DNA from 3 places in the Rhodoferax sp. WC2427 genome. Region 3 is predicted to be linked to each of the others. Evidence: riboswitches for the same ligand, from Rfam matches in the RefSeq annotation. Region 3 holds a riboswitch; each other region holds the start of a gene.
What was found. Region 3 has a riboswitch for thiamine pyrophosphate ahead of AB3G31_RS12510 (cytosine permease). Riboswitches for the same ligand answer to the same signal wherever they lie in the genome.
Positions count from the first base shown of each region.

Region 1 (6,936 bases), 1.4 Mb from region 3:
AAAATACACATATGACCCAATCCATACCCGATATTTTTGCCAATAACCGTGCCTGGGCCGCCGAGATGGAGCGCGAGCGCCCCGGTTTTTTTACCGAACTCACGCGCCAGCAAAAGCCCAAGTACATGTGGATCGGCTGCTCCGACAGCCGCGTCCCGGCCAACGAGATCATGGGCCTGGCGCCGGGCGAGGTGTTTGTGCACCGCAACGTGGCCAACGTGGTGGTGCATTCGGACCTGAACGCGCTGTCCACCGTACAGTTTGCGGTGGACGTGATCAAGGTCGAGCACATCACCGTGGTGGGCCACTACGGCTGCTCGGGCGTGGCGGCGGCGCTGGCCGGCCAGCGGGTCGGCCTGGCCGACAATTGGCTGCGCCACATCCAGGACGTGCGGGACCGCCACTGGAACCTGCTGGACCAGATTGCCGAACCCCAACGCCATGACGCGCTGGTCGAGCTCAACGCCATTGAGCAGGTGGTCAACGTCTGCCAAAGCACCGTCATGGTCGATGCCTGGGCGCGGGGCCAGAAAGTCACCGTGCACGGCTGGGTCTACGGCATCCACGACGGCCTGCTGCAAAACCTGCACATCACGGTCAACGGCATCGAGGGGCTGGAGGCGGCCTACCGGGCAGCGGTGGCGGGCGTGGCCGGTGCCGTGCGCGGCCAGGCAGGGCGCGCAGCGGGCTGAGAAGCCCCGTCTGGGTAGACTGTGCCCATGTTTCCCCAACGCCTGGATTCCCCGCTCGCCTACGACATTGCCAAGGCCATGGTGGACGGCTTCAACCGGCATTACCGGCTGTTCCGCTCCGAATCGGCCCGGGCCAAGCACCGGTTTGAAACCGCCGACTGGCACGGCCAGCAGCGGGCCCAGCGCGAGCGCATTGAGTTCTACGACCTGCGGGTGCGTGAATGCTCGACCCGGCTGGAGCGCGAGTTCAAGGCGGGGGAGCAGGGCATGGATGTGTGGCAGCAGGTCAAGCTGCACTACATCGGCCTGCTGGTCGACCACCGCCAACCCGAACTCGCCGAGACCTTTTTCAATTCGGTCACCACCAAGATACTGCACCGCAGCTACTTCCAGAACGACTTCATCTTCGTGCGCCCGGCGGTCAGCACCGAGTACCTGGAAGCCACCGAACCACGCCCCACCTACCGCGCCTACTACCCCACCCGCGCCAACCTGGGGGCCGTGCTGCTGCAGATGGTGCAAGACTTCGACCTGCAGCGCGCGTTTGGCGACCTGGTGCGCGACATCGCCTATGTAGAGGCGGCGGTGCGCCTGCAACTGGGCGAGGTGACGCTGCGGGCCAATTTCCAGATCCAGGTGCTCACCAGCCTGTTCTTCCGCAACAAGGGGGCGTACATCTGCGGCAAGGTGATCAACGGCTTCCAGGAGCACCCGTTTGCCCTGCCCATCCTGCACGATGCGCAGGACCGCCTGGCCATCGATGCCGCGCTGTTTGGCGAAGACGACATGCTGTTGCTGTTCAGCTTTGCGCGCGCCTACTTCATGGTGGACATGGAAATCCCCAGCGCCTACGTGCAGTTTCTGCGCAGCATGATGCCGCGCAAGCCGCGCAATGAAATCTACAACGCGCTCGGCCTGGCCAAGCAGGGCAAGACCTTGTTTTACCGCGATCTGCTGCTGCACCAGCGCCATTCCACCGACCAGTTCCGCATTGCGCCGGGCATCAAGGGCATGGTGATGCTGGTGTTCGACATGCCGTCGTTTCCCTACGTGTTCAAGGTCATCAAAGACTACTTTCCGCCGCAAAAAGACACCACCCGCGAGCAGATCAAGGCCAAGTATTTGCTGGTCAAGCAGCACGACCGCGTGGGCCGCATGGCCGATACGCTGGAGTACAGCGAGGTGGCATTTCCGCGCGACCGGTTCAGCGACGCAGTGATTGCCGAGCTGGAAAAGTGTGCCCCCAGCCAGCTGGAAATCAGCGACCGCGATGGGGATGGGCAGCTGGAGGTGGTCATCAAGCACGTCTACATCGAGCGCCGCATGATCCCGCTCAATATCTACCTGCAGGAGGCCTTTGACGCGGGCCCGGACGACCGCCGGGCCCGCGCCCAGATCGAGCGCTCGGTGGTCGAGTACGGCAACGCCATCAAGGACCTGGTGGCCGCCAACATCTTTCCCGGCGACATGCTGTGGAAGAACTTTGGCGTGACACGCCACGGCAAGGTGGTGTTCTACGATTACGACGAGATCGAATACCTCACCGACTGCAACTTCCGCACCGTGCCCCAGCCGCGCAACGAAGAGGAGGAAATGAGCGGCGAGATCTGGTACCGGGTCGGCCCCAAGGACGTATTTCCCGAAACTTTTGGCCCCTTCTTGCTGGGCAACCCGCTGGTGCGCGAAGCCTTCATGCGCCACCACGCCGATTTGCTGGAGGCCAGCTTCTGGCAAGCGCACAAGGAGCGCATCCAGGCGGGCTACGTACACGACGTCTTCCCGTACGAGCAGGACAAACGCTTCGGGGCGGCTTGAATTCAGCGTGAGGGTGTGAAAAAGTTCCGGTTCACGCCGGGCTTTACCCTTGTTTTGTACACACGCATGCAATTTTCAATTTAAAAATATGTGCGGACGATAAAATTCCTGGGCTTTCCGTGACCGCCTTGCTTGCGTTCACCTGCCACATCCATGCGGTCCACCGCCATGTATGCCCCCACCAAGACACAGGAAAAATTCACACCATGGACAATTCAAAACTTCGACTGCGCGCCTGGCACGGGGGGCGTCTGGGCGCCGCAGTGGTGCTGGGCGTGGCGCTGGCCGCCTGCCAGACCCCACCGCCCGCACCGGTGGCCTACACCGGCCCCACGCTGGATATCGAGCAAACCGAGCGGGGCGTGCAAATTGTTCTGCCTGTCACGGTGTTGTTCGCCACCGGCGAGTACACCTTCAAAACCGAGGAAGCCGCACCCTACCTGGACCGCCTGGCCAGCTTGCTGAAAAACAAAACCACCCACGATGTCAGCGTGGAGGGCCATACCGACAACGTGGGGGGCCTGGATATGAACCAGACCTTGTCCGACAACCGGGCCCGTGCGTTGCGCAAGGCCTTGGAAGAGCGCGGTGTCGAGCCCCGGCGCATCGTCTCCGCAGGCTTCGCCTACCACCGACCGGTTGCCTCCAACGCCAGCGACCAGGGGCGCACGCTGAACCGCCGCGTCGAGCTGATGGTGCTGGACGAAAAGGTGGAAACCTTGACCCAGGGCGAACCCGCCAACGCGTTTGCGTCGGCTTTCGACAAACTGCGCAAGATGGTGGACGAAGGTCTGATCCAGCTACCGGACAATCGGTAATGTTGCGCCGGACACTGCTGGCCGCTGCAGGGACTGCACCCTGGCTCGCGCAGGCGGCTGCGGCCAGTCCCAAAATCGGGGTGGCCCTGGGCGCCGGTTCGGCCCGGGGATTTGCCCATATCGGCGTGCTCAAGGCCCTGGTCGAGGCCGGTCTGGCCCCCGAGGTGGTGGCGGGCACCAGTGCCGGGTCCCTGGTCGGCGCGTTTTATGCCGCGGGCTACACGCCCTGGCAGATCGAAGAGGTAGCACTGCGGCTGCGCGACATCGAAATCGTCGATCTGGGCCAGGGCAACAAACGCGGCATGTTCACTGGCGAAACGCTACAAAGGCTGGTCAACCAGTACGTCAAGGATGTGCCCATGGAGCGCTTCAAGCGCCGGTTCGGCGCGGTGGCCACGGTACTGAAATCTGGCGAACTGCGCCTGTTGTCTGGCGGCAATGCCGGTGCGGCCGTACGCGCATCGTGCTCGATTCCCGGGGTGTTTGTGCCCTGTGTGATTGGCGACGAGGAACTGGTGGACGGCGGCCTGGTCAGCCCCTTGCCCGTCAAGGCTGCCCGCAGGCTGGGAGCCGATGTGGTGATTGGCGTGGACGTGGGCGTGTTGCCGCAAAACAGCACCCGTGCGGGCCTCTACGAGGTGATTCTGCAGTCGTTTGAAATCATGGGCCGCTCGCTCTCGCAGCTGGAGGGGCAAACCGCCGACTTCCTGGTCCGCCCGGACACCGCTCGCTTTTCCAGCACCGATTTCACCGTGCGCAAGGAAATCGTCCAGGCGGGCTACGAGTCCGGTGTGGCGGCCTTGCCTGCCTTGCGCCAACTCCTGCGGGCGCGGGGCTTCAGCCTGGGCCGGACCGGCTAGCCGATGCCGTACACTGCGCGCTGCCCGGGGTGCGCAGTGGCTGCGCTGAGATGGAATCCAAACCCGCGAACTTGATCTGGTTCATACCAGCGTAAGAAGAGCTTGACGACTGCGTCCTATCCCTGGAGGGTACGGGCGCTTACCGTCTACACGTCCCAGCCGCAAGGCAGCGGGGCATCTCCTTGGGGGTTTGCGCGGTCTGGCTGCGCATTCCGGGCTCCACCATCCAAAGGAGACCCCATGAACGCACCCGACAAATTCGCCCAGTTACTGCGCTACGCCTGCGATCCACTGCCCGCCAGTACCAAGCGCTACATCCAGGGCAGCCGCCCCGACCTGCGCGTGCCGCTGCGCGAAATCATGCAGAGCAACGGCGAGGCCGTCACCGTCTACGACACCTCCGGCCCCTACACCGACCCCGCCGCCCAGATCGACGTGCGCGCCGGTCTGCAGGCCCTGCGTGCGGGCTGGATCGAAGCCCGGGGCGACACCGAGGCCTACGCCGCCCGCATCCTGCACGCGCTGGACGATGGCCGCAAGAACGATGAGAACGAAGCGCTGCATCTGTTGCGCGCACAGGCCAGTGGCCTGCAACGCACACCGCGCCGGGCGAAGGCCGGTGCCAATGTCTCGCAGATGCACTACGCCCGCCAAGGCATCATCACTCCTGAAATGGAATTCGTCGCCCTGCGCGAGAACCAAAAGATGGAGTGGATGGCCCAGTACGCTGCCAACACCGAGCGCGACCAGCGCCTGGCAGGCAACAGCTTCGGTGCCAGTATCCCGAAGGTGATGACCCCCGAGTTCGTGCGCTCCGAAGTGGCCCGCGGCCGCGCCGTGATCCCGCTCAACATCAACCACCCCGAAGTCGAGCCCATGGCCATTGGCCGCAACTTCCTGGTCAAGATCAACGCCAACATCGGCAACTCGGCCGTCACCTCCAGCATCGAAGAAGAAGTCGAAAAACTGGTCTGGGCGATCCGCTGGGGTGCCGACACGGTGATGGACCTGTCCACCGGCAAAAACATCCACACCACCCGCGACTGGATCATCCGCAACAGCCCTGTGCCCATCGGCACCGTGCCGATCTACCAGGCGCTGGAAAAAGTGGGCGGCGTGGCCGAAGACCTGACCTGGGAAATCTTCCGCGACACCCTGATCGAGCAGGCCGAGCAGGGCGTGGACTACTTCACCGTGCACGCCGGTGTGCGCCTACCGTTCATCCACCTCACCGCCAACCGCATGACCGGTATCGTCTCGCGCGGCGGCTCCATCATGGCCAAGTGGTGCATTGCCCACCACCAAGAGAATTTCATCTACACCCACTTCGATGAGATGACCGAGATCCTGAAGGCCTACGACGTCAGCTACTCGCTCGGCGACGGCCTGCGCCCCGGCTCCAGCGCCGATGCCAACGACGAGGCCCAGTTTGCCGAACTGCGCACCCTGGGCGAGCTGACGCAACGCGCCTGGCAGCAGGACGTGCAGGTCATGATCGAAGGCCCCGGCCATGTGCCCATGCACATGGTGCAGGAGAACATGACCGAGCAGCTCAAGCACTGCGGTGAGGCCCCGTTCTATACCCTGGGCCCGCTGACCACCGACATTGCGCCCGGCTACGACCACATCACCAGCGGCATAGGCGCGGCCATGATCGGCTGGTTTGGCACTGCCATGCTGTGCTACGTCACGCCCAAGGAGCACCTGGGCCTACCCGACCGCGACGACGTGAAGGTGGGCATCATCACCTACAAGATCGCCGCCCACGCCGCCGACGTGGCCAAAGGCCACCCGGGTGCGCGCTACCGCGACGACGCGCTGTCCAAGGCCCGCTTCGAGTTCCGCTGGATGGACCAGTTCAACCTGTCGCTGGACCCCGAAACCGCGAAGAAATTCCACGACGAAACCCTGCCCAAGGACTCGGCCAAGGTGGCGCACTTTTGCTCCATGTGCGGCCCCAAGTTCTGCTCCATGAAGATCACGCAAGAGGTGCGCGAGTACGCCAAGAACCTGGGTGTGAGCGAAGCCGCCGCAGCCGAACAGGGCATGCTGGAAAAGTCGCAGGAATTCAAAAGCGCAGGCGGGGAAATCTACGTGCCGGTGAACGCGGTGATCCCGATCGCACAAGGCTAGGCGCGCGGAAGCGGCAGTGCTGCCGCTGCGCAGGGCGTGTGGACACCGCACGCCCTGCGCAGCTTTTTACAACCTGCACAAGAGCTCGGGAATTGGCGGTATTTTCCAAGTTCCTATAACAGATTTTCTTTGTTTTATCTGTTCGTTATACAACATATCGATTTTTCTTACACTCGGATTTGTGAAAAGGTATTTTTTCCTTATAAGTCGTTGATTCAAAGGGATTTTGAAAATTGGCATGTACATTGCTTGTAACAAATGTATCAGCGCCAATAGTGGTGCTCGCCTTGCCTCTAAAACCTGGATATTTCATGAAAAACGTATTTAAGACTGCCGCTATGTATGCAGTCGTTGCTGCAGCTGGTTTCACATTGCCGGCCTTCGCTGCGCCCACACCGAGTTTTGTCGTGGATCCAAGTTTTTTTGGTTATGTTGCACCCACTTATAATGCCAACTTCATGAATGGATCGGCATCGACGTTAATCGCGTTGAATCCAATCGCCCAGACCATGTCAGGTATTGGCTATATTCAGCTGACTTCATTTACCGATGCGCAGGGAAGCTTATTGGGCGCCGGTGATACGGGTCTAGGATTGAGCAATACCAAGGGCTACGCGT
Region 1 is NZ_CP162006.1:4,079,562-4,086,497, reverse strand. Features, by position in the region: gene can (carbonate dehydratase) at 12-692, shown strand; gene aceK (bifunctional isocitrate dehydrogenase kinase/phosphatase) at 720-2,507, shown strand; gene AB3G31_RS19040 (OmpA family protein) at 2,714-3,325, shown strand; gene AB3G31_RS19035 (patatin-like phospholipase family protein) at 3,325-4,185, shown strand; TPP riboswitch at 4,201-4,301, shown strand; gene thiC (phosphomethylpyrimidine synthase ThiC) at 4,426-6,318, shown strand; gene pepA (flocculation-associated PEP-CTERM protein PepA) at 6,630-6,936, shown strand, end outside.
Region 1: linked by a shared signal. The riboswitch ahead of thiC (phosphomethylpyrimidine synthase ThiC) and the one ahead of AB3G31_RS12510 (cytosine permease) in region 3 are both predicted to bind thiamine pyrophosphate.

Region 2 (6,936 bases), 390 kb from region 3:
GCAGGGCGAAGAACAGCACAAAGCCGTTCATCCCCGGTATCGCCTCCAGCGGCAGCATGCGGCGGCGCGCCGCCACGTACCCGGCCAGGACCAGGGCGAAGAAGGGGAAGGTGACGGCAAGGATGGCTAGCACGGTGCCAACTATACATTTCATAGCTGCTCACGCTCATGCAATAAGCGCTAGCGGCCTAAATGGCGATTTTTTCCAGGTGCCTACGGGCAATGGCGGGTTTATCCATAGTTACATGTTGCCATGCTAGTTGTACGATGTCGCATCACTAACTGGAGACACCATGCCCCTGCCTCGGCACTTTATTTCCCATACCGCCCTGTGCGCTGTTGTGTGCTGCGCAGCAGCATCGGTGGCCGCCAAGACCCTGGTGTATGTATCCAACGCCGACAGCAAGGAGATTTATGTGATGGAGCTGGACGGCCGCAGCGGTGGCCTCACGCTGGTCGAGAAGGTGCCGACCGGGGGCATGGTGATGCCGCTGGCGGTCAGTCCGGACCGCCGGTTTTTGTACGCATCGCTGCGTTCGGCGCCGTTTTCGGTGACCACTTTTGCCATTGCCCCCGACAGCGGCAAGCTCACCGCGCTGGCCACCGTGCCGCTGGCCGACAACATGGCGAATATCGCCACCGACAAAACGGGCCGCTTTCTGCTGGCTGCGTCGTACGGCGGCGACAAGATCTCGGTCAACCCGATTGCCCCCAACGGTCTGGTCGAGGCCACGCCGGTGTCTGTCATCCCCACGGGCAAGAACGCCCACGCCGTGATGACCGATGCGGGAAACACCCATTTGCTGGCCTCCAACCTGGGCAGCGACGCAATGTTGCAATACAAGTTTGACCCCGCTACCGGCCGGGTCGAGCCCGGTACGCCGCCTGCGCTGGCCACGGTCAAGGGGGCCGGGCCGCGCCATTTCGTGTTCCACCCCAACCAGCGCTGGGTGTTTGGCAGCAACGAGCTGAATGGCACCGTCAGTGCCTATGGCTACAACGCCGACCAGGGCACGCTGAACTGGTTGGGCTCGGTGTCGGCGCTGCCTCCGGGCTTCGTCTGGAAAGAGGCGCTGGCCACCGCCGATATCCACCTCACACCCAGCGGCAAGTTCCTGTACGCCACCGAGCGCACCTCCAACACCCTGAGCGCTTACCGGGTGGATGCCGAAACCGGGGGCTTGGCGCTGGTGGGCCAGTACCCCACCGAAACCCAGCCGCGGGGCTTCAACATCGATCCCCAGGGCCAGTATTTGTTGGCCGTGGGGCAAAAATCGCACGCCCTGACCAGCTACCGCATCCACCCGGACACCGGGGCGCTGACGGTGCTGCAACACCACGCCATGGGCAAGAACCCCAACTGGGTGGAAATCATCGACCTGCCTTGAACCGGGGTGCCTGGTGTTTACCGACGCAGCCATTCTTGCAATCTGCATTTCTGGCGCAAACTGCCTCTTCTTGAAAGGACAACACCATGGCAATTGAAACCGCAGTTTTGGCTGGAGGCTGTTTTTGGGGCATGCAGGACCTGGTCCGCAAGCTGCCCGGGGTGGTGTCCACCCGCGTGGGCTATGTGGGCGGCACCAACGACCACCCCAACTACCGCAACCACCCCGGCCACGCCGAGGGCGTGAGCATCGGCTTCGACAACGCGGTAACCAGCTACCGCGCGATTTTGGAATTCTTCTTCCAGATCCACGACCCCAGCACCGTGAACCGCCAGGGCAACGACGTGGGCACCAGCTACCGCTCGGCCATCTTCTACACCAGCGAGGCGCAAAAAGCCGTGGCCCTGGACACCATCCAGGACGTGGATGCCTCCGGCCTGTGGCCCGGCAAGGTGGTCACCGAAGTGCTGCCCGCGCCCACCTTCTGGGATGCGGAGCCCGAGCACCAGGACTATCTGGTGCACCGCCCCAACGGCTACACCTGCCACTTTGCCCGCCCGGGCTGGAAGCTGCCCGCACGCGCGGCACGCTGAGCGTTACATGCTTTTTAGGCTGCTAGCGCTTATTCCATCAGCGTAAGCAGCTATCGTAAAGAGAGCGATGGTTTATAGCTGGACCTGCGTGCTCGTGGCCAGCTCGATGCCCTGGGCCAGCATGCTTTGCATGAATGCGTCGTGCTGGGCCTGGAAACCGGCCACCGGGCTCATGCAATCGGTCAGCAGCACGATGCGCTGCGGCTTTTGGCGGGCCAGGTGCTCGACGATGTGCTCGGTGGTGGCGCGCACGCAGTGGCTGCTGGCTTCGCCTGCAATCAGCAGCACGTCGGCCTGGTCCATGGCGGCCATCAGCGTGTGGTTGAGGCCGGTGGCTTCGTCGTGCGCGTCGGGCACCTCGGCCATGACGGCACTGTAGTGCTCGGTCCAGGGGTTGCTGCCCTTGGTGAGCTTGGTGGCGTTGCGGCCCTGCTGGTCTTCCCAGGCGTTGTAGGCGGCGCGCACGTCGGCATGCACGTTGTGGCCCCAGCTGCCGATTTCGCAGTGCACCGGCCACACCATCAGCAGATAGCGGCCCCGGGCTTCCAGGGCGTCCAGGTAGGCCAGCGTGCGCCCCAGCGCCCCAGGCTGGCGCGGCAGGTACTGGCCTGCGTGCACGGCGGCGGCGGTGATGGTGGTGAACGGCGCCACCGCGCTGCCATCGGCCTGCTGCCAGAAGGTGGGGTGGGCGATGTCGATGCGGTGGTGCGAGTCCAGCGTGAGGGTGATGTCGGTCAGCTGTGGCCCGTGGGCGCGGATGAAGGCCGCCAGGCGCTGCATGTCGGCCGTGGCACCGGCCACGGGCAGGGCGGCGCCCGGCAGATCGCAAAAGTCGTTTTGCGGGTCGATGATGAGCAGGTGGGTGTGGTGCGACATGGCAGTAAAGGCGGTCATGGGGCTGGGGAGCGCAGGGAGGACAGCAGGGATGACAAGGATATGCCGTTGGCTTGCAAGGCCTCATAGCCCACTGCTGCGATCAGGCCCAGCATCATGACGATGGCGAGTACCCAGGGCGCGCGGCTGCGGCGCCGTGGTCGGGGCTGCGGGGGCAGGGGGGGCATGCTGAATGCAGGCTTTGCGGGCGCGGGAGGCGGTGGCGCCACGGGGGCCGGTGGGGGGGTGGGCGATGCTGCGGCGACCGGGGTGGCTTCGGGTGATGGCACCGGCGCTGCGGGCGGGGGCGGCACGGGAGAGGCCATGGAGGGGGCAGTAGGTGCGGCAGCGGGCTTGGCGAAAGGCATGGCCTCGGGTTTGGCCATGGCCTGCTCCAGCAACGACATGCGCTGGGGTGAGGATGGGGGCTGGGGTGGGGGCAACGCGGCGGCACAGTGGGCGCACACGGTCGCGTCGCGGGCGTTCTCGCTGTGGCAGGCGGGGCAGAGGTGGCTCATGTTTCAACTCGGGTAGGTGGGGCGGGCAGGCGTAAGTCCTGTGGGGGCAATGTCACATGGTGACAGCAGCCACCCACGATAATCGCGCTCCATGGACATTCTCATGCAACTTCTCGACTTCATTCTCCATGTAGACAAATACCTGGAGGCCTTTGTGATCAGCTATGGCCCCTGGGTCTATGCACTGTTGTTTCTGATCATCTTTGTGGAGACCGGCGTGGTGGTCATGCCGTTTCTGCCCGGCGACTCCTTGCTGTTTGTGGTGGGCGCCATGTGTGGCGTAGGGCTGATGTCCTACCCCGTTGCGGTGGGCCTGCTGCTGGCGGCCGCCATCCTGGGCAACCAGAGCAACTATGCGCTTGGCCGCTTTTTTGGCCCTAAGGTGTTCCAGTGGGAAGACTCAAAATTCTTCAACAAGAAAGCCTTCAACCAGGCCCATGCGTTTTACGAACGCTACGGCGGCGTGACCCTGGTGGCCGCGCGCTTCATGCCGTTTGTGCGCACCTTTGCGCCGTTTGTAGCCGGGGTGGCCATGATGGGCCGCGCCAAATTCACGTTTTTTGACGTGCTGGGCGGTGCGCTGTGGGTGGTGGGCATCGTCACCATCGGGTACTTCTTTGGCAACTTCCCGTGGGTCAAGCACAACCTGGACAAAATCATCTGGGCCATGATTTTGATCCCGGCGGCGCTGGTTGTGTTAGGCGCGCTAAAGGGCCGCAATGCGGGCAAAGCCGAAAACGCCTGATGCTTAAATTTTAGGCATCGTAAGCTTTATCCATATAAATCAAGCACTTAACCTTCCTATACAAGTGCTTGGCAGGGTTATCCACACCTTTATCCAGTGTTGGCAGGGAGAACTTGGAGCCGGTGGACAACCACTACAATCCGGTTTTTCACCGGGGGTGTCTGGATCTCAAAACCAGACTGAGAAATACCCCACACCTGATCTGGGTCATGCCAGCGGAGGGAGCGTGATGGGGTCACCCTCTTGGCCTTTTCATGCGTCTGCCGCTGGCGCACTGAAAGGCAACCATGCTGCACCGCCGTCGTTTCACCCTGGCCGCCACCGCGCTGGCCGCATTCATTTCCCTCCCTGCCCTGGCTGACGACGCCCCGCTGCGGGTGCTGGTGCACAGCTCGTTCTCGCTGCCCAAGCCGCTTCTGGCCCAGTTCGAGGCCGAGTCTGGCGTCAAGCTCAGCATCATCAAGGCGGGCGATGCGGGCGAGATGCTCAACAAGCTCATCCTCACCCGTGCCCAGCCCATCGCCGACGTGGTGTTTGGCCTGGACAACGCGTCCGTCGCCAAGGCACAGGCCAACAAGGTGCTGGAGCCGGTGGCCTACACCCAGGGCTCGGCCACCGCCCAGGTGGACGCCAACGTGGTGCCGGTGGACTACGGCTTCGTCAACCTGAACTTTGACAAGGCGGCCTTCGCCAAGAGCGGCCTGGCCCTGCCCAAGACCCTGGAAGACCTGGCCCAACCCGCCTACCGCAACCTGCTGGTGGTGCCCAACCCGGCCACCTCCAGCCCCGGCTACGCGTTCTTGCTGGCCACCATTGCCGGTATGGGCGAAGAAAAGGCCTTTGACTGGTGGGCCCGCATGCGCGGCAACGGCGTGAAAGCCGTAAAGGGCTGGACCGAGGCCTACTACACCGAATTCAGCCGCAACGGCGGCACCCGCCCGCTGGTGGTCAGCTACGCCAGCAGCCCGGCGGCCGAGGTGTTCTACAGCAAGGAAAAAATCACCGAATCGCCCACCGGCAACCTGTTCCTCAAGGGTGGCGTGTTCCGCCAAGTCGAGGGCGTGGCCCTGGTGGCCGGTGGCGGCCAGCGGGAGGCGGCTGGCAAGTTCATCCGCTTCATGCGCTCCGGCGTGGTGCAAGAGGCTTTGCAAACCACCATGTGGATGTACCCCATCGAAGCCCACACGCCGCTGGCCGACGTGATGAAGCACGCCGTGGAACCCACCGCCTTTGACAGCCTGCCCGCCGAGACGATTGCCGACAAGGGCACGGGCTGGGTGGCGCGCTGGACGCAAGTCGTCTTGAAGTAGATGCCGCCTCGCCGTTGGCGATCGGCCGCGTTGGCCCTGCTGCCGCTGCTGGCCTTGGGCGTGCTGCTGGTGGCCCCGGTGCTGCGGCTGGCGGGCGAGGGCTGGTGGGGCGATTTGGCCACCCAAACACCCAGCTCCCCGTGGGCACTGTGGACCGATCCGTATCTGCGTTGGCGCGTGCTGTGGTCGGTGCTGCAGGCGGCGGCTACCTGCATCGCCGCGCTGCTGCTGGGCTTGCCCGTGGCCTGGGTGCTGGCGCGCTGGGAGTTTGCGGGCCGCAGCCTGGTGCTGCGCCTGTTGATGCTGCCGTTTGTGGTGCCCACCCTGGTCGCCGCGCTGGGCGTGCTGGCGCTGTGGGGGCCGCGCGGGGTGTTCAGCGGCTGGCTGGATGTCCACCTGCAAGACACGCCTTGGCTGCTGCTGTACGGGAACCTGTTCTTCAACCTGTGCGTGGTGGTGCGCGCCGGGGTGGACGCGCTGGAGCACGTCAGCGCGCCGCGCGTGGCGGCGGCCCGCACGCTGGGGGCCACGCCCTGGCGGGCGTTCTGGCGGGTCGAGTGGCCCGCCATCCTGCCCTGGCTGGCGTCCAGCCTGTGCCTGGTGTTTTTGTACTGCTTTGCCGGGTTTGGCCTGGCCCTGGTACTGGGTGGCCAGCGCTACGCCACGGTGGAGGTGGAGATCTACACCCTGGTCGCCCACGAGCTGCAACTGGCCCCGGCCAGCCTGCTGGCGCTGTGGATGCTGCTGTTGACCGGCACGGTGGCTTGGGGCTACGCGCTTATTGAGAAACGCCTGGCCACGCCCACCCGCGTGCAGCCCATCGCCCGCCAGCACCCCAGCCGCCCGGCGCACTGGCTGGGCGTGGCCGCGGCACTGGGCGTGCTGGCCTTCTTTTGCGCCGCGCCGCTGGTAGCCATTGTGTGGCGCGCCGCCCATGCCGGCTGGGACACCTGGGCGCTGGTGGCCGACGTTGAGACGCTGGCCGCGCTGTGGAACACCCTGCGTTTTTCCGCCACCGCGCTGCTGCTGGCCACCGTGCTGGGCGTGCTGCACGCGCTGGCCGCGCAAAGCTCCGTAGCGATGCGTGCCGCCGCGTTCCTGCCGTTTGTGGTGTCGCCCATCACCGTGGCTTTCGGCCTGCTGCTGCTGTACCCGCAATGGACCGCCAGCCTGCCGCTGCTGTTGTGCGCCTACGCCGTGCTGGCCTATCCGTTTGTCGCCAAGTCGCTGGCATCGGCCCTGGACAACGTGCCCGAACACCTGCCCCAGGCCGCCCGCAGCCTGGGCGCCAGCCCCTGGCGCGTGTTCTGGCGCGTCACCTTGCCCATGGTGGCCCCCGCACTGCGCCGGGGCATGGCTTTCGCGGCGGCTACCGCTCTGGGCGAATTTGCCGTGACCCTGTTTTTATCCCGCCCCGAATGGGCCACGCTGACCACGCTGATCTACCAGCGCCTGGGCCGCCCGGGTGCTGCCAATGGCGATGCGGCTCTGGTGCTGGCCTGCGTGCTG
Region 2 is NZ_CP162006.1:2,270,808-2,277,743, forward strand. Features, by position in the region: gene AB3G31_RS10765 (AEC family transporter) at 1-133, opposite strand, end outside; gene AB3G31_RS10770 (lactonase family protein) at 294-1,388, shown strand; gene msrA (peptide-methionine (S)-S-oxide reductase MsrA) at 1,475-1,981, shown strand; gene AB3G31_RS10780 (cysteine hydrolase) at 2,054-2,857, opposite strand; gene AB3G31_RS10785 (hypothetical protein) at 2,872-3,372, opposite strand; gene AB3G31_RS10790 (VTT domain-containing protein) at 3,464-4,117, shown strand; TPP riboswitch at 4,261-4,359, shown strand; gene AB3G31_RS10795 (thiamine ABC transporter substrate binding subunit) at 4,405-5,427, shown strand; gene AB3G31_RS10800 (ABC transporter permease) at 5,428-6,936, shown strand, end outside.
Region 2: linked by a shared signal. The riboswitch ahead of AB3G31_RS10795 (thiamine ABC transporter substrate binding subunit) and the one ahead of AB3G31_RS12510 (cytosine permease) in region 3 are both predicted to bind thiamine pyrophosphate.

Region 3 (6,936 bases):
GGTGCCGATGGGCGCGGCCCAGGGCATCACGGCCTGGCAGCCCACGTCCACCAGCCGCTGGCACAGCACCAGGTCTTCGGTGCAGTAGGGCAGCACCTTGAAGCCGTCTTTCACCAGGCGGCTGGCGGCCTCCACCAGGTTCAGGGTGTCGGGTTGCAGGGTGTAGTCGTCGCCGATCAGCTCCAGCTTGATCCACGGCGTGTCGAACACCTCGCGGGCCATGTGGGCGGTGGTGATGGCTTCCTGCAGGCCATGGCACCCGGCGGTGTTGGGCAGTACCGGTACGCCGGTCTGGCGCAGCAGGTCCCAGAAGCCGTTGCTGTGCGCTTCCGGGTGGTCCAGGTTCTGGCGGCGCAGCGATGCGGTCAGCATGGCGGGCCGGGCGCGGGCAATGGCGTTGCCCAAAATGCTGGGCGAGGGGTAGCGCGAGGTGCCCAGCAGCAGGCGGCTGGCAAACGTTTCGCCGTAGAGGATGAGGGGGTCGTGTGTCATGTTTCAGCCGCCAGTGACGGGGTGGATGATTTCGATGCGGTCGGCCTCTGTGAGGGCGGTCTGCGGGTACTGCGCGCGCGGCACAAAGCTTTTGTTGACGGCGGCGGCAAACGGCGGCCGGGCCTGCAGCAGCGCCACCGCGTCGGCCAGGGTGGCCCCGGTGGGCAGGGTGTGGGGGAGGTTGTTGATCAGGACGTTCATACGGTTTCTATAGCAAGACCCCATTGCTGCGCCAGCACAGAGTGCCCGTTTTCCATAAATTCCAAGGTCGCGTCCAGCATGGCCGGGGCGATCAGAAAACCGTGCCGGTACAGGCCATTGATTTGCAGCACGCGGGCGCCGAGCTGGCGGATGGCGGGCAGGTTGTTGGGCAGGGTGGGGCGGCACTGGGTGCTGGATTCCAGAATGCGCGCCTCGCCAAAGCCGGGGTGCACGCTGTAGGCCGCGCTGAGCAGCTCCAGGCTGGAGCGCACGCTCATGGGCGACATATCGTCGGATTCGATTTCGGTGGCGCCCACCACGAACACGTGGTCTTCTTTGGGCGCGATATACAGCGGATAGCGCGGGTGCACCAGGCGTACCGGGCGGCGCAGCTCCACGCCCGGCGCATGCAGGCGCAGCACCTCGCCGCGCACGGCGCGCAGGCCCGGCCAGTGGTCGCGTGCGCCCAGCCCCCGGCAGTCAAAGACCCAGTCGGCCTGGCAATCCTGGGGCGCGCGTGGGGTGTGCCAGTGCATCACAACCTGGTGTTTTTGCAGCTGCAGCAGCAGTGCGGCCAGCAGTTGGCGGTTGTCCAACTGGCCTTCACCGGGCAGGTACAGGCCCTGGGCGAAGCGGGTGCCGACGCTGGGCTCCAATTGCGCGATGGCGGTGGCATCCACTGCCTGGGGCGCGGGCAGGCTGGGCAACTGCTGGCGCGTGGCCGTCAGTTGGTGGCCAAAGCGTGTGGCCTCGGCCGCGTCTTGCCGGTGCCACAGGATCAACGTGCCGTTTTGCTGGAAAAACACCGGCGCGTCGAGTTGCGCGATCAGCTCCGGCCAGCGCCGCAGCCCGTGCTGGCCCATTTGGACCACGCTGGATTCGGTGATGGCCGACTCGGCCAGCGGGGCCAGCATGGCGGCGGCCACCCGGGCGGCTGCGCCTTCTGCCTCGGGCCCCCCGGCTTCAAACACCTGCACCGTGTGGCCCGCGCGTGCCAGTGCCAGGGCCAGCAGGCGGCCCATCAGGCCCGCGCCGAGGATGGTGGTGGAGAGGCTGGTAGCCACGTGAAAGTCCTATTCAAGGCAGGACAAAACGAGGCTCAGTCGTTGATGGAAATCTTCCCACGCCAGTATTACCTGGATCGGGTATGAGGGTCTTTCTCAGTCCTGCCGCCGCAATTGCAGTAGCCAGACACCCCTGTTTCATCCGCAGCATGAATTACATCACATTCGCTCGCCGATAATTTCCGCATGACCTACCCACCAAGCTCCCCCCGCTACCTGCGCCTGCTGTCCATCGCCGGGTCCGACAGCGGCGGCGGCGCCGGTATCCAGGCCGACCTGAAGACCTTCAGCGCCCTGGGCTGCTATGGCATGACGGCGCTGGCCGCACTTACTGCGCAAAACACCCGGGGCGTCACCGCCATCCACCCTGTACCCCCCGCTTTCCTGAAAGCCCAGCTGCAGGCCGTGCTGGACGACATTGGCGTGGATGCGGTGAAGATCGGCATGCTGCATTCCCCCGAAATGGTGGAAGTAGTGGCCTGGGCCATCGACCACTACCAGCTCCAAAAAGTGGTGCTCGACCCGGTGATGGTGGCCACCAGCGGCGACCGGCTGATGGCCCGCGAAACGGTGCAGGTGCTGGTAGACCAGCTGTTTCCCCGCGCCACGGTGGTTACGCCGAATCTGGACGAGGCCGCCTTGCTGCTGGGCCGCAGCGTGGAAGATGCCGCCGCACTGGAGCCCGCCGTGGCCGACCTGCTGGCGCTGGGTGCGCAGGCGGTGCTGGTCAAGGGCGGCCATCTGCCGGGCAGTGCGGTGGTCGATGTACTGGGCCTGGCCGATGGCACGCGCCAGCGCTGGGAGTCGGTGCGCATTGCCACCCACAACGGCCACGGCACCGGCTGTACGCTGTCGTCCGCCATCGCGGTGTACCTGGCGCAGGGCCAGGCCTTGCCCGAGGCGGTGGGGCTGGCACGCAGTTACATCCTGGGGGCGATCCGCGGCGGGGCCCAGGTGCACACCGGCCACGGCCAGGGCCCGTTGAACCACGGCTTTGCGCCTGTGGCTATGCAGGTGCTCGCCGGAGAAATTTATAAGAAATAAGCCGCTAGCGCTTATTCCATAAGCGTGAGTAGCTACTATTTTTGTAGTGCGTAAGTAATCCGCAGCGGGCGGCTCACCCAGGCCGCCAGGTACACCACGGCCAGCGTGGGCAGGGCCGCGCCGAACTGCGGTGCGTAGGTGGCCAGCAGGTGGTACAGAGCGATGCCGGCCAGCCACAGCGCGGCGGCCAGCGGCTCCACCAGGCGCTGCACCGAGGCGGTGGCATGGCTGCCCAGGCGGCCCAGAATCACGCCGAACAGCGGCACGAACACCGAGCTCAGCATCAGCAAAAACGGCTCCAGGCTGTGGATGGGCAGCACCAGCGCCAGCGCAGTACAGCCCATGGCCAGCAGCAGGCCCCAGCGGCGGATGCTCAGCTTGGGGTGCAGGCTGTGGGCCGATACCGCGCCCGAGTACACGTCGCCATAGGCGTTGTCGATTTCGTCAAACAAGATCAGCCCCAGCGCCAGCAGCCCGCCCTGGGCCAGCAGCAGCGCGGTGACCAGGTCAGTGCCCGGTGCGGCCACCGTCACCACCACCACGCCCAGCGCGTAGCACCAGATATTGGCCAGCGCGTAGCCCAGCCAGGTGCCGGCCATGGCCGATTTGCCGCTGCGGCCGTGGCGGGCGTAGTCGGCCACCAGTGGCAGCCACGACACCGGCATGGCAATCACCAGGTCCATGGCCGACAGCAGGCCCATGCTGCCGTCGCCCGGGCGGCGCCAGAAGGCGGGCGCGTCGGCGGCCAGCAGCTTCTGGGCGAACTGCCAGCTCAGCCACAGCAGCGACAGCACCACCAGCGGTAGGCCAAAGCGGCCAATGAACTTGCGCACCAGGGTCAGCATGGACGCCGCCATCAAGGCGGTCAGCACCGCGCCCCACAGCAGAGTGGTCAGCAGCACACCCTGGCTGCCGCTGAGGTTCCAGCCCAGGCTGTGCTGGGCAATGGCGGCAGTGCCGTCGCGCATGATGACCAGCTCAAACGTGGTCCAGCCCACCAGCTGCACGATGTTCAGCAGCACCGGCAACCGGGCAAAACCGCTGCCAAAGGTGGCATGCATCAGCCCGGCGCTGGACAGCCCGCTGTCGCAGGCGATGCGCGCCACCCAGGCCAGCAGCCCCGCCCCCAGCACCGAGCCCAGCACGATGGCCAGCAGCGCCTGCTGCGTGCCCACGGCGGGCACCAGGTAGGCGCCGATCTGCATCACCAGCAGGCCCACGCCCAGGCTGAACCACAGGGCAGCATGCGCCGCCCCACTGAAAACACGGCCTGCGGCCGGGATCGGCGTCAGGGCTTCGTTGTGAAAAATCGGTGAATATGCCATTCATTTGCTCCATGCAAAATGCAGGCAGGGTGGCTTGAACCGCACGGTGGGTGTGGCCGGAGAAGGCCGCCGTGGAAGAACTTGCTTCCCTGCGCGAGGATTACCTCAATCAGGTTCAAAGGGTTTTTCTCAGTCGCAGGCCCACAACCACAACAGGTTCCAAAGCCGCAACACCCCTAGCGAAACCCCGCACTGCTGCGGGGTGGGCGGATTCTAGCGCAGCGGCTTACAACTAAACACAAAATCAGGCCCTGGTGCAGGCAGCATGGGCGTAACCAGCTATTAAAACCGTAGCGTTACAATGCTCGCCAGCCAGGTACGCGGTTCGTGTGCATCCGCGATGGATGACGGCCTTGCATCTCCCCAGCCAACCTATTCTTTCAACACCCCATGGATGTTTTTTTGACCCCCCGGCCTTTTGTCGCTTCAGCCGCTTCAGCCATTTTTGCCGCTTGCGCCTTGCTGGGCCTGGCCTGCAGTGCCATGGCCCAAACGGCCACCGCTCCCGATACGGCGTCGGCCGAAGCACCCGCCGTGCCGTACCGCTGGCGGCTGGAACTCAGCCCGTACACCACCCATTTCAGCTACAACCCAGAACACCGTCCGGTCCATCTGGCCGGTCTGGAACGCGAATCCACCATCGACAACAGCTTTTACGGCCTGGCGCTGTTCAGCAACTCGTTTGGCCAGGAAAGCGGCTACCTGTACCTGGGCAAGAGCTACTACAACGTCTTTGATAGCCAGCCCCAGGTGTATTTGAAGTGGTCCGCAGGCATTTTGTACGGCTACAAACCGCCCTACAACCACAAGGTGCCGCTGAACTACAAAGGCTTCTCGCCCGCCATCGTGCCCGCGGTGGGCTGGCGCTTTGGCGGCGGCTGGAACGCCCAGATCGACATGCTGGGGACGGCCGGGCTGACCTACTCACTGGTCAAAGAGTTTTAAGCACCGGTCCGGCACCCTGAAAGGGCGCTGGCGGTGTGCTTTTTGCACCTTATGGGCTGAAAAATCCGAGGCATTGCCGCACAATACAGACATATCTTGGAGGGTGTGTCGCCATGCCTGTAGCCGCTTTTCGCCCTGAATCACTTTGGACGCCACGCTACGGTGTTGCGCTGGCTTTGGTGTGTTGCGACGGATGGGTGCTGGCCCAAGAGGCCGATCCCGCTACCGCAACGGCCCCGCAGCTGGAGATTGCCACGCTGTCGGCACCCAGCCTGCAACGCGCCGATCCACGGCTGGATTCCCGTTTGACCGTCACCGGCTGGTCCGGCCCCGCGCCCCAGGCGGGCATTGGCCTGGGGATGGGTTTCACAGCCCCGCGCCAAAGCCTGGCGGGCGATACGCGTACGGCGCCCAGCGGTCTGGACCTGGGCCTGCACTGGCGGTCTGCCGACGCGGGCCAGGGGCGCGTGCGCATCGGCGTGTGGCAGCACCTGGGTGCCTGGCCCGACCCGACGTTGGGCGTGACCAGCCAAATGGCCAATCCCCTGAACTACAACACCCGGCTGGAGATGCAGTTCAGCGCCGCCAGTGCGCGCGGCATCCAGTTTGAACTGGGTGGGGCGCTGGGCCTGCAGCTCAACCCAAACGAAAAGGTGGTGCTGCGCCTCAGCCGGGGCCGACCGATGGTGTACTACCGGCTGCGCTTCTAGGCGCGTGGGCTGGTTTTCACACCCAGCCTGCCGCGCCCAGCGCCGCGCCGATGGCCAGCAGCCACAAGATATGGACCTTGGTGCGCCAGACCACCAGGGCGCTGAGGCCCGTCAGCAGCCACAGCGGCCAGTCGCGCTCGGGCCCGTGCTGGGCACTCGACAGCAGCCAGCCGGTGGCCAGCATCAGCGCAATCACGATCGGGGCCATGCCTTGTTTGAAGGCCCGCACCGCGCGCAGCTCGCGGTTGCGGTGGCCCCAGCGGGTGGATAACCACATCAGCGTGGTGCTGGGCACCAGGATGCCCAGCATGGTGCAGGCCATGCCCAGCAGGGCCGCACCATAGCCACCGGCATTCAGCCCCACGTTCCAGCCCAGCAGGGCGATGAACAAAATATTCGGCCCCGGCGCGGCCTGGGCGATGGCGATGGAGGTATTGAACTGCTCATTGGTCAGCCAGTGCTGCTGCTCGACCAGAAAACGGTGCATGTCGGGTGCCGCGGTGATCGCGCCGCCCACGGCCAGCAGCGACAGCGAAGTGAAATGCCACCACAGGGCCAGCCAGTCCTGCCCCTGCATGGCGATGCTGTGCAGGCTGCTCATGGTGCCAGCTTGCGGTAGGTTTGCACGCAGGCCAGGCCGCCGACGACCAGCAGCACGTAGGCCAGCGGCCAGTGCAGCAGTGCGATGGGCACAAAGCTCAGCACGCCCAGCACCGCGCACAGGGGCACGCCCATCACGTGGCGGCGTACGGCCCGCAGCAGGCGCAGGCCGGTGGCGCTGATCAGGCCCGCCGCCACCGCGCCCATGCCGCGCAGGGCACCGATGACCGCCGGGTGCTCGGCGTACTGGGCGTACACCAGGGCCAGCGCCAGCACCACCAGCAGCGGCAGGGCCAGCAGGCCCGTGGCGGCCGCCAGCGCCCCGCGCAGGCCGAAATGGCGGTCGCCCAGCATCACCGACAGGTTCAGCACATTTGGGCCGGGCATGATCTGCGCCACGGCCCAGTCCTCGAGAAACTCTTCTTGGGTCAGCCAGCGCTTTTTCTCTACCATTTCGCGCTGCACCACGCCCAGCACCCCCCCAAAGCCCTGCAGGGCCAGCCAGGTGAAGGACAGGAAAAGATCGGTGGGGGATTGGGGCTGTTGCGGCGCGGA
Region 3 is NZ_CP162006.1:2,661,835-2,668,770, reverse strand. Features, by position in the region: gene AB3G31_RS12530 (thiazole synthase) at 1-492, opposite strand, end outside; gene thiS (sulfur carrier protein ThiS) at 496-693, opposite strand; gene AB3G31_RS12520 (FAD-dependent oxidoreductase) at 690-1,715, opposite strand; TPP riboswitch at 1,795-1,902, opposite strand; gene thiD (bifunctional hydroxymethylpyrimidine kinase/phosphomethylpyrimidine kinase) at 1,944-2,801, shown strand; gene AB3G31_RS12510 (cytosine permease) at 2,837-4,126, opposite strand; TPP riboswitch at 4,196-4,314, opposite strand; gene AB3G31_RS12505 (ABC transporter ATP-binding protein) at 4,517-5,071, shown strand; gene AB3G31_RS12500 (hypothetical protein) at 5,185-5,781, shown strand; gene AB3G31_RS12495 (chromate transporter) at 5,798-6,382, opposite strand; gene AB3G31_RS12490 (chromate transporter) at 6,379-6,936, opposite strand, start outside.